DNA from 4 places in the Nocardiopsis sp. NPDC101807 genome. Region 2 is predicted to be linked to each of the others. Evidence: riboswitches for the same ligand, from Rfam matches in the RefSeq annotation. Region 2 holds a riboswitch; each other region holds the start of a gene.
What was found. Region 2 has a riboswitch for cobalamin ahead of metE (5-methyltetrahydropteroyltriglutamate--homocysteine S-methyltransferase). Riboswitches for the same ligand answer to the same signal wherever they lie in the genome.
Positions count from the first base shown of each region.

Region 1: linked by a shared signal. The riboswitch ahead of ACIRPH_RS26025 (ABC transporter substrate-binding protein) and the one ahead of metE (5-methyltetrahydropteroyltriglutamate--homocysteine S-methyltransferase) in region 2 are both predicted to bind cobalamin.
Region 3: linked by a shared signal. The riboswitch ahead of ACIRPH_RS19890 (ribonucleoside-diphosphate reductase subunit alpha) and the one ahead of metE (5-methyltetrahydropteroyltriglutamate--homocysteine S-methyltransferase) in region 2 are both predicted to bind cobalamin.
Region 4: linked by a shared signal. The riboswitch ahead of ACIRPH_RS25980 (VWA domain-containing protein) and the one ahead of metE (5-methyltetrahydropteroyltriglutamate--homocysteine S-methyltransferase) in region 2 are both predicted to bind cobalamin.

Region 1 covers NZ_JBIWMK010000009.1:201,161-203,351, reverse strand. The annotation lists gene msrA (peptide-methionine (S)-S-oxide reductase MsrA) at 1-12, shown strand, start outside; cobalamin riboswitch at 570-780, shown strand; gene ACIRPH_RS26025 (ABC transporter substrate-binding protein) at 840-1,898, shown strand; gene ACIRPH_RS26020 (FecCD family ABC transporter permease) at 1,895-2,191, shown strand, end outside.
Region 2 covers NZ_JBIWMK010000001.1:821,360-823,550, forward strand. The annotation lists gene metE (5-methyltetrahydropteroyltriglutamate--homocysteine S-methyltransferase) at 1-944, opposite strand, end outside; cobalamin riboswitch at 1,108-1,269, opposite strand; gene ACIRPH_RS03600 (polysaccharide deacetylase family protein) at 1,542-2,191, shown strand, end outside.
Region 3 covers NZ_JBIWMK010000006.1:228,772-230,962, forward strand. The annotation lists gene ACIRPH_RS19880 (NYN domain-containing protein) at 1-27, shown strand, start outside; gene ACIRPH_RS19885 (hypothetical protein) at 55-627, shown strand; cobalamin riboswitch at 1,101-1,292, shown strand; gene ACIRPH_RS19890 (ribonucleoside-diphosphate reductase subunit alpha) at 1,449-2,191, shown strand, end outside.
Region 4 covers NZ_JBIWMK010000009.1:186,414-188,604, forward strand. The annotation lists gene cbiE (precorrin-6y C5,15-methyltransferase (decarboxylating) subunit CbiE) at 1-577, opposite strand, end outside; cobalamin riboswitch at 632-771, shown strand; gene ACIRPH_RS25980 (VWA domain-containing protein) at 798-2,191, shown strand, end outside.

The DNA of each region.
Region 1 (2,191 bases), on a different contig from region 2:
GTCGTGGGCTAGCCGTCCGGGCGCGGCCGACCGCGCCGGGGGGAGCAGGGCCCGGCCGTCGAGCGACGACGACCGGGGCCCCGCGTCCGCCTCGGCCGGGCTCCGGGCCGGGGCTCAGCGTCCCGGCCCGCCGTCCGACGGCGGCCGGGTGGTACGTCCGCGCACGCAGAAGCACGTCCGCGCACGTTCGCCTGACGGCCGGGTGACGGCCCGGCCGTCGCGCGACGACGACCGGGGCTCTCACAACCCCGGCGCGGGCGCTCTCCCGGTGGGGGAGGCCGGGCAGCCCGGCGACGCGGGGGCGTGTGCCGGGGCCGGGCCGTGGGAGCCGCACGCCGACGGCGGCAGGGGTCACGTGCGCGGGAGGCGCGCCCGGAGGGATCCCGTGCGGCCACGGACGTGCCGGGGCCGGGCACTCCCGCCCGGGAGGGGGCGGGGCGGCCGCCCCGTAGCGGACGGCGGGCGCGGCCTGCCAGGGTCCTTCCCCCTGCTCCGGCGGAGTGCCGATGGGCCCGACGGGCCCGGACGGCCCCGCAGCCCCGCCCGCCCGGGAGACCGGACGGGGCCCTTGGTACCCTTCCGGGGCCAGTCGTACCACCTCGGTGGTCAGGGAATCCGGTGAGAATCCGGAGCTGACGCGCAGCGGTGTGGGGGACGGGCGGGGTACACGAGCCACTGGGGCCCGCGCGCGGACACAAGCGCCCGCGCGCACCGCCCTGGGAAGGCACTCCGTCCGGACGAACCCGAGTCCGAAGACCTGCTGGCCCCTCCGCGTCGAGTGCGCGGAGGCGCATCCATGCCAGGCTCCGCGTTCGAGTCCCGACACCCGAGGCATCCCCATGTCGCGCCACGCGCTCCCGTCCTCCGCCCTCCCCTCCCTCGCCCTCCTGCTCGTCCCCCTCCTCGCCCTCACCGCCTGCGGCCCGCAGGACGACCGGGACGGCGACGGCAACGAAGCGGCCACCGGGTCCGGCTACCCCCGCACCGTCGACAACTGCGGCCACGAGGTCACCCTCGACGCACCCCCGCAGCGGGCGGTCTCCCTCAACCAGGGCACCACCGAGATCCTCCTCTCCCTGGGGCTGGAGGACCGCGTGGTCGGCACCGCCACCTGGACCGACCCGATCATGGAGGGCTTGGAGGAGGCCGACGAGGGCATCCCGCGGCTGGCCGAGAACAGCCCCTCCTTCGAGCGGGTCCTGGAGGCCGAGCCCGACCTCGTGACCGCCTCCTTCGTCTCCACGCTCGGCGCCGGCGGCGTCGCCACCCGCGAACAGTTCGAGGAGCTGGGCGTGCCCTCGTACGTCTCCCCGACCGACTGCGCCACGGGCAAGGACAACGAGGGCGGCGGGGACGGCTCCCGGAGCGAGCCGCTCACCCTGGACGCCGTCTACGGCGAGATCCACGACCTGGCCGAGATCTTCGGGGTGGAGGAGCGCGGGGAGGAGCTGGTCGGGGAACTCCGTGACCGGGTGGACGCCGCGACCGAGGAGCTGGAGGTCGAGGACGTCTCCCTCATGTACTGGTTCGCCAACGCGCAGTCGCCCTACCTCGCGGGCTGCTGCGGCGCCCCCGGCGCCATCACCAGCGCCGTCGGCGCGCAGAACGCCTTCGACGACACCCACAGCGAATGGCCCCAGATCAACTGGGAGACCGTCGCGGACCGCGACCCCGACGTCATCGTGCTCGGCGACCTGACCCGCGACTCCCAGACCGCGGAGAGCGCGGCGGCCAAGATCGCGTTCCTGGAGGACAACCCGGCCACCCGCAACCTCACCGCCGTGCGGGAGGAGCGGTACGTCCTGCTCAGCGGCCAGGCGATGAACCCCTCGATCCGCACGGTCGAGGGCATCGAACTGGTCGCCGACGGTCTGCGCGAGCTCGGGTACGTCCGTTGAGGGGTGCGCGCCCGGCGCTGCTCCTCACCTCCGGCCTGCTGCTCCTCGGCCTGTCGGTCTCGGTCGCCGTCACCATCGGGCCCGCCGACATCACCCCCGCCGAGGTCTGGAGGTCGGCCGCCGCCCGGTTCGGGTGGGGTGAGAGCCCTCTGACGCAGCTGCGCGAGGGCATCGTGTGGAACCTGCGCATGCCCCGCACCCTGCTCGCCGCGGTCTGCGGGGCCGGCCTGGCCGTGTGCGGCGCGGTCATGCAGTCCCTGCTCCGCAACCCGCTGGCGGACCCCTTCGTGCTC
Region 2 (2,191 bases):
CGCCAGACGTTGCGGCCCTCCACCACCCCTGCGACCAGGCGGGTGCCGCCGAGGCCCGAGACCTTGACGAGGTCGTCGACGCCCTCGCCGTCGGTGACCAGGTCCAGGCCGACGGCCTCCACCGGGGAGTCCTTCAGGATCCGCAGGGCGGGAGCCCCGATGGAGCCGAAGTAGGTCGAGACCAGGAGCGAGGGACGCTCGGCGAGGGAGCCCAGGCGCTGGTAGACGCGCTCCAGGAGCCCGACGGCGGCGCGCCCCTCGTCGGTGGCGAGGATCGGCTCGTCCAGCTGCACCTCGGCGGCCCCGGCGGCCGAGAGGCCGGCGAGGAGCTGGGCGTAGGCGTCCAGGAGCTGGTCGAGCAGCTCGACGGGGCGCCAGCCCTCGGGGGCGTCGTCCGCGGCCTTGGCCAGCAGGAGGAAGGTGAGCGGACCCACCAGGACCGGGCGGGTCGGGAAACCCGCCTCGGCCGCCTCACGGAACTCGGCGACGGGCTTGTCGCCGACCAGGCGCGGGCGGGTGCTCGGCGACAGCTCGGGGACCAGGTAGTGGTAGTTGGTGTCGAACCACTTGGTCATCTCCAGCGGCGGGGCCCCCTGCTCGCCGCGGGCGAGGGCGAAGTAGCGGCGCAGCTCCTCGTCGCGGTCGCCGGCGGCGGCCGGCGAGGTGAACCGGGAGGGCACCAGGTCGAACAGGACCGCGGTGTCCAGGACGTGGTCGTAGTACGAGAACGTGTTGGACGGGATGTCGTCGACGCCCGCCTCGCGCAGCTGGGCGTAGACGCCCAGGCGCAGGTCGGCGGCGATGCCGTCCAGCTCCTCCGCGGTGGTCTCGCCCTTCCAGTACGACTCGCAGGCGCGCTTGAGTTCTCGGTTCGGGCCGATCCTGGGGTAGCCGTGCACGGTGGAGCGCACGGACGGCCGGGAGGCCTCGGGGGTGACGGGCATGAGCTTCTCTCCCTCGTCGAAAGCCGGGTACCGGCCGCGGGGGTGAGCGAGGACGCGGGCATGCGCGGGGACCACGCCGTGGGCGTGTCGCCTGCCGCCGCTCCTCGGCCCTCCCTCGGGGCACGGGACCACCGGCGGCACGGGTGCGCCGCCGGGTGGAGGCAGGTCTTCGGACTCGGGGGCGCGGACGGCGCGGACGCCGTCCTCCTACTGGCCGCCGCTTCCCGGTTTCCGACCTTTCCGACCGGATTACCAGTGCTTATGGCGACGTTCGTTCCCTCATACCGCTGCGGGGCAGTCCCGGAGTCCCACCGGGTTCCCTCTTGCGACACACCCCTCCCCTTCCGGGCGCGGCCCGGGCTCTGGGGTGGAGCATGTACCTTCCACGCCTGCAAGTATAGGGAGCACCCCTCCGCCCCTGTACCCGGCGTGCTGCCCTGTGCCACCGGCCGGAAACGGCGCGAACCCCTGTTGCGCGGTCGGCGTCACAACCGACATGAAACGTCGCGCGGCCGAGCCCTCCCCCGCGCTCCCCGCGATCGTTCGTCTGAAGATGTACGTGGAGAACCCCTGGTGAACAAGCAGTCCCATCCGACCATGGCCCCCGATCACCCCCTGTCCACGATCGCGGTCGCGCTGGCGGTCGTCGCGGGGCTGGTCTGGCTGACCGCCGCCCCGCCCGGCGTGCTCGCCTCCGCGCCCGTGGGCGACACGGGCCCCGACTCGGCGGACGGCGGGCCCGAGGCGGACCCGCCCGCCGCCGGCGAGCCCGACGGGCTGACGGTGGTCGACCCCGACGACGTGGTGGACCTGGGCGAGGCCGAGCTCGCCCGCGAGGGCGGGGTGGCCGTGGAGGTCTCCTACCCGGTCGTCCCCAACGCCGCCCCCCTGAGCGACTTCCTGGACCGCGCGCTGGCCGCAGAGGTGGACGCCTTCGAGGCGGCCAACCCCGGTGCGGTCTCCTTCGAGTCCGCGTGGAACCTGACGGCGGCCAACGACGACATCGTCGGGGTCCGCGTGACCCGCGAGGAGACCGACTCCGAGGGGACCCGTGAGGGATACACCACCTACTGGTACGACGCCCTCGCCGGCTCGACCCACCCCTCCACCGCCCTGATCGCCGGCCAGCACGAACTGGAGGAGCTGAACGGCCTCGTGCGGGACGCCCTCCCCGGGAGCGCGGCCCCGGACGCGGTGCACCCGGTCGCCTCGCTGTACGACTCCGTGGGGTTCAACCCCGCCGGCGA
Region 3 (2,191 bases), on a different contig from region 2:
CAGGCCCTGGAGCGGGCCAGGTCCTGACAGGGCGCGCGGGAGTGCGAGTAGGGGATGGGGGCGATGCGGTTGACCCGCGTGACGACGGCGGAACTCGACCGTTGGGAATTCCACGCTGTCCGGTCCGGTGAGCACGGACGGGTCGCAGCCCAACTCCTGGACCTGGCCAACCGGGTCGACTCGGGGAGCGAGGTCTCGCGCGCGGAGCTGTTCGTGCGCGCGGGGGAGCAGTGGGAGATCGCCCAGGAGTTCGAGCGCGCCTGCTCGGCCTACCAGCGGGCGATCGACGACGGCGGGGCCACGGTGATCGACGCCCGTGCGCTCAGCGCCGGGGCACTCCTGCAACTGGACGAGGTCGACCAGGCCTACGCCCACCTCAAACGCCTGGAGGGCGAGGACCCGCCCGGTCTCCAGACCTTCATCCACGTCGCGGAGGCACTGTACGCGCACGACGACCTGGAGGGCGCCGAGCGGTGGGCGACGGCCGGCGCGCACCGGTTCCTCGACCGGGCCTCCTCGCCCTACGTCCGCGACCTCCTGGTGGAGCTCCTGCGCATCCGGTTCCGCATCCGCACCGACCTGGGGCTGTCCGAGGACCGGCTGGACCGCAGACTCGACGAGGAGTGACCACGGCCGCAGGACGCCGGCGCCCCGCGCGGCCTTCCGGGCCGGGACGCTCCCGCCGGACCCCGGCGGAGTGAGCTTTCCGACGTGCGGGCGTGCCGCCGACACGCCCGGGACGGCGGGGGCGCCGATCTCCGCCCGACCGCTCCGGGCCCGGCCCGGAACGGAACGGGTACGGCCGTGTGGTCAGCGGCGCCGGTTCGCCGGGCGCCGTCCGAACCGCCCCGGAAGCGGTGTTCCGGGCGTTCGTCCGCCCCTTCGGAGGCGGTCCCGGTCCCGGGGAGCCCCGGCGACGATCTAGGCTGTGTCCGGTCGCCTCCCAGCTGCCCCGACGAGGAGCGACATCCCCCTGAACCGGGTGTCCGAGGCCCCCTCATACCACGGCCCACGCGTGTGTTCGACGATCGTCGAAGAATCCGAGAAATCGATGACACGCCATCATCTTGCGGTGTTCCAACGCAGGGCCCCCTAGATGTAGTATCTGTCCCGCTGGTGGTTCACCCCTCGGGGTGAGGCAAGAGGGAACCCGGTGCGAAGCCGGGGCTGCCCCGCAGCGGTAAGTGGGAACGAAGCCGTCACAGGCACTGGGGACCCCCGAAGGCCCCGGGAAGCGACGGTGCGTAGGCCGCCCACGAGCCCGAAGACCTGCCACCGGTGCGCACGTGAGCGTGCGCCGACGACGGGGCTTCGAGGGTGAGCCGCCGCGACCCACCGGTCGGACGACCGCACGCACCCGGTGCGTCGGTCCCCCGGTGCGTGCCGCGCACCTTGCCCATCGTGTCCCCTCCCCGCCGGGACTCTTCTACCGAGGTTGGAGCCGCTGTATGACCCTTGACGTCGAGGCCGTGCCCGTATCCGTTCGGCCCGAGCCGACCAACGAGGGCGCGCCCCCCGCCGCCGTCGACCGGATCGAGCACGTCGTGACCGAGGCCTGTGCGAGGCTCACCGGTGTTTCGGCGGAGAAGGTCCTCACCGAGGCCCGCCGCGGCTTCTACCCCGGCATCCCCGACTCCGAGGTCGAGCTCGCCCTGGTCATGGCCGCCCGCAGCTTCGTGGAGGTCGACCCGGACTACTCGTTCGTGGCCGCCCGCCTGCTGCTGGACAAGCTGCGCCGTGAGGCCCTCACCTTCATCAGCGGCGCCCCCGACGCCGCCGGGCAGTCCGAGATGGGCGAGCGCTACGCCGCCTACCTGGCCGCCTACGTCGGCCGCGGCATCGACCTGGGGCAGCTCGACCCGGCACTCGCCGGTTTCGACCTGGAGCGCCTGGGCGCCGCCCTGCGGCCCGAGCGCGACGAGCAGTTCACCTTCCTCGGCATCCAGACCCTCTACGACCGCTACTTCCTGCACAGCGACGAGGTCCGCTACGAGCTGCCGCAGGCGTTCTTCATGCGCGTCGCCATGGGGCTGGCCCTCAAGGAGGACGACCGCGAGGCCCGCGCCATCGAGTTCTACGAGCTGCTGTCCTCGTTCGACTTCATGGCCTCCACGCCCACCCTGTTCAACGCCGGCACGGTGCGCGCGCAGCTGTCCTCCTGCTTCCTCACCACCGTCGGCGACGACCTCCA
Region 4 (2,191 bases), on a different contig from region 2:
TGCTCCCCGATCGCGACTCCGTGTCCGCCCCCAGGTCGCCGAGGACGGTCATCCGGCTGCCGCCGTAGCCCGCGCCGACGAGCAGGGCGGCGACCGTCCCGGGGGTGGCGGCGTCCGAGGAGAGCACCAGGACGCGGCGTCCCGGGGCCAGGTCGCGCATCAGCAGGTGCGGGTCGCGCCCCACCAGGGACAGCACCGTGCTCCCCTCCGCCGGCCACCCCATCCGGGCGCGGGCCAGGGCGACGGAGGAGACGGCCGGTTCCACGCGCACCGCGTCCGCTCCGAGCAGGTCGATCAGCGTGCCGCCGACACCCGACACGAGGGGGTCCCCGGAGGCCAGCGCGACGACGCGGCCCTCGAGGGAGGCGAGCAGGTCCGGCAGGCCCGCGCGCAGCGGGGAGGGCCAGGCCAGGCGGCGCTGGTCCGGCGCCTGCGGCAGCATGGCGAGGTGCCTGTGCCCGCCCAGCACCGTGTCGGCCGCCAGGACCAGCCCGCGCAGCCTCTCGGGCACGCCTGGCCAGCCGTCGGCGCCGATGCCGACGACGGTGATTCGGGGAGGGGACGTCTCGACCTTCATGGGCAGGACGCTATCGTGGCGGCCGAAGGTGCGAGGTGCCCCGGCTGCCCAGCCATCGGAAACGGTGGGGACGGCGTCCGGGGAGAATCTGGGAAGCCCGGTGAGATTCCGGCACAGGCCCGCTGCGGTGAGCCGAGCCTCCGTACAGGAGGACTCGGTGAGTCCGAAGACCGGCCCCGCACCCGCCCATGACCGATGGCGCAACGAGCGGGAGCCTCACATGCCATTGCGGACGTCCCACTATCCCTTCTCGGCGATCGTCGGCTGCGACGCCGAACCGCTCGACGACCTCGGCCTGGCCCTCGTCCTGGCCAGCGTGTCCCCCGAGATCGGCGGAGTCCTGGTCCGCGGCCAGAAGGGCACCGCCAAGTCCACCGCGGTGCGGGCCCTGGCCCCCCTCCTGCCCCCGGTCGAGGTCTACCGGGGCGACCGCTTCTCCGTGGACCCCGCGGACACCGCGCAGGAGTCGCCGGACGGCCCCTTCCCGCCCGGCACGGCCGTGGAGCGCCGCCCAGTGCGCCTGGTCGAACTGCCGGTGGGCGCCACCGAGGACCGCGTCCTGGGCTCGCTGCACCTGGAACAGGCGCTCACGCACGGCCGGGTCGCCTACGAGCCCGGGCTGCTGGCGCGCGGCCACCGCGGCCTCCTCTACGTGGACGAGGTCAACCTGCTCCACGACCACCTCGTCGACCTCCTCCTGGACGCCGCCGCGACCGGCCGGGTGACCGTGGAGCGCGACGGGTTCTCCGTGGAGCACGCCGCGCGGTTCCTGCTCATCGGGACGATGAACCCCGAGGAGGGCGAGCTGCGCCCGCAGCTCCTGGACCGGTTCGGGCTGACCGTCGAGGTCGCCGCGCCCTCCGACCCCGCCGCGCGCATGGAGGTGGTCCGCAGGCGCATGGCCTACGACGCCGACGCCGCCGGCTTCTCCGGCCGCTACGACCGGGCCGAGAAGGCCCTCGCCGAGCGCATCGCGGCGGCCCGGGAGAGGGCACGGCGCGCCCGGCTGTCCGACGCCGCCCTGCTGAAGGTCGCGCAGGTGTGCGCGGCGTTCGAGGTCGACGGCCTGCGCGCCGACATCGTGACCGCGCGCACGGCCCTGGCGCACGCCGCCTGGGAGGGCCGGACCTCGGTCACCCTGGCCGACATCCGCCGCGCGGCCCTGCTGGCCCTGCCGCACCGGCGCCGGCGCAACCCCTTCGACGCGCCGGGGCTCGACGAGGAGCTCCTCGACCGCGTCCTGGGGGACGAGGAGCCGCCTCCGGACGGCCCCGAGCCGCCGGGCGGCCCCGGCGGCGACCCCGCTCCCCCCGCGGAGGACGACGGGGACGGCCCTGCCGAGGGCCCGGAGGGGGATGCCTCCCCGGCCCCGGAGGCCGGCGACGGCGGACCGGACCGGTCCCCCGACCCGCCCCGGGGACCGGAGGACGGCGGGGAGGCGGAAGCCCCCGGGGAGCCCGGGGACGCCGAGCGGGACGGGGCCGGGCCCCGGCCCGCGGCCGGCTCCACGGTCGGGGCGGGCGCGCCCTACCGCCCCCGGACCTTCACCGCGCGGGGCACGGGGATCGGCGCCGACGGCCGGCGCAGCCGCGCCCTCGGCGCCCGGGGCCGCCG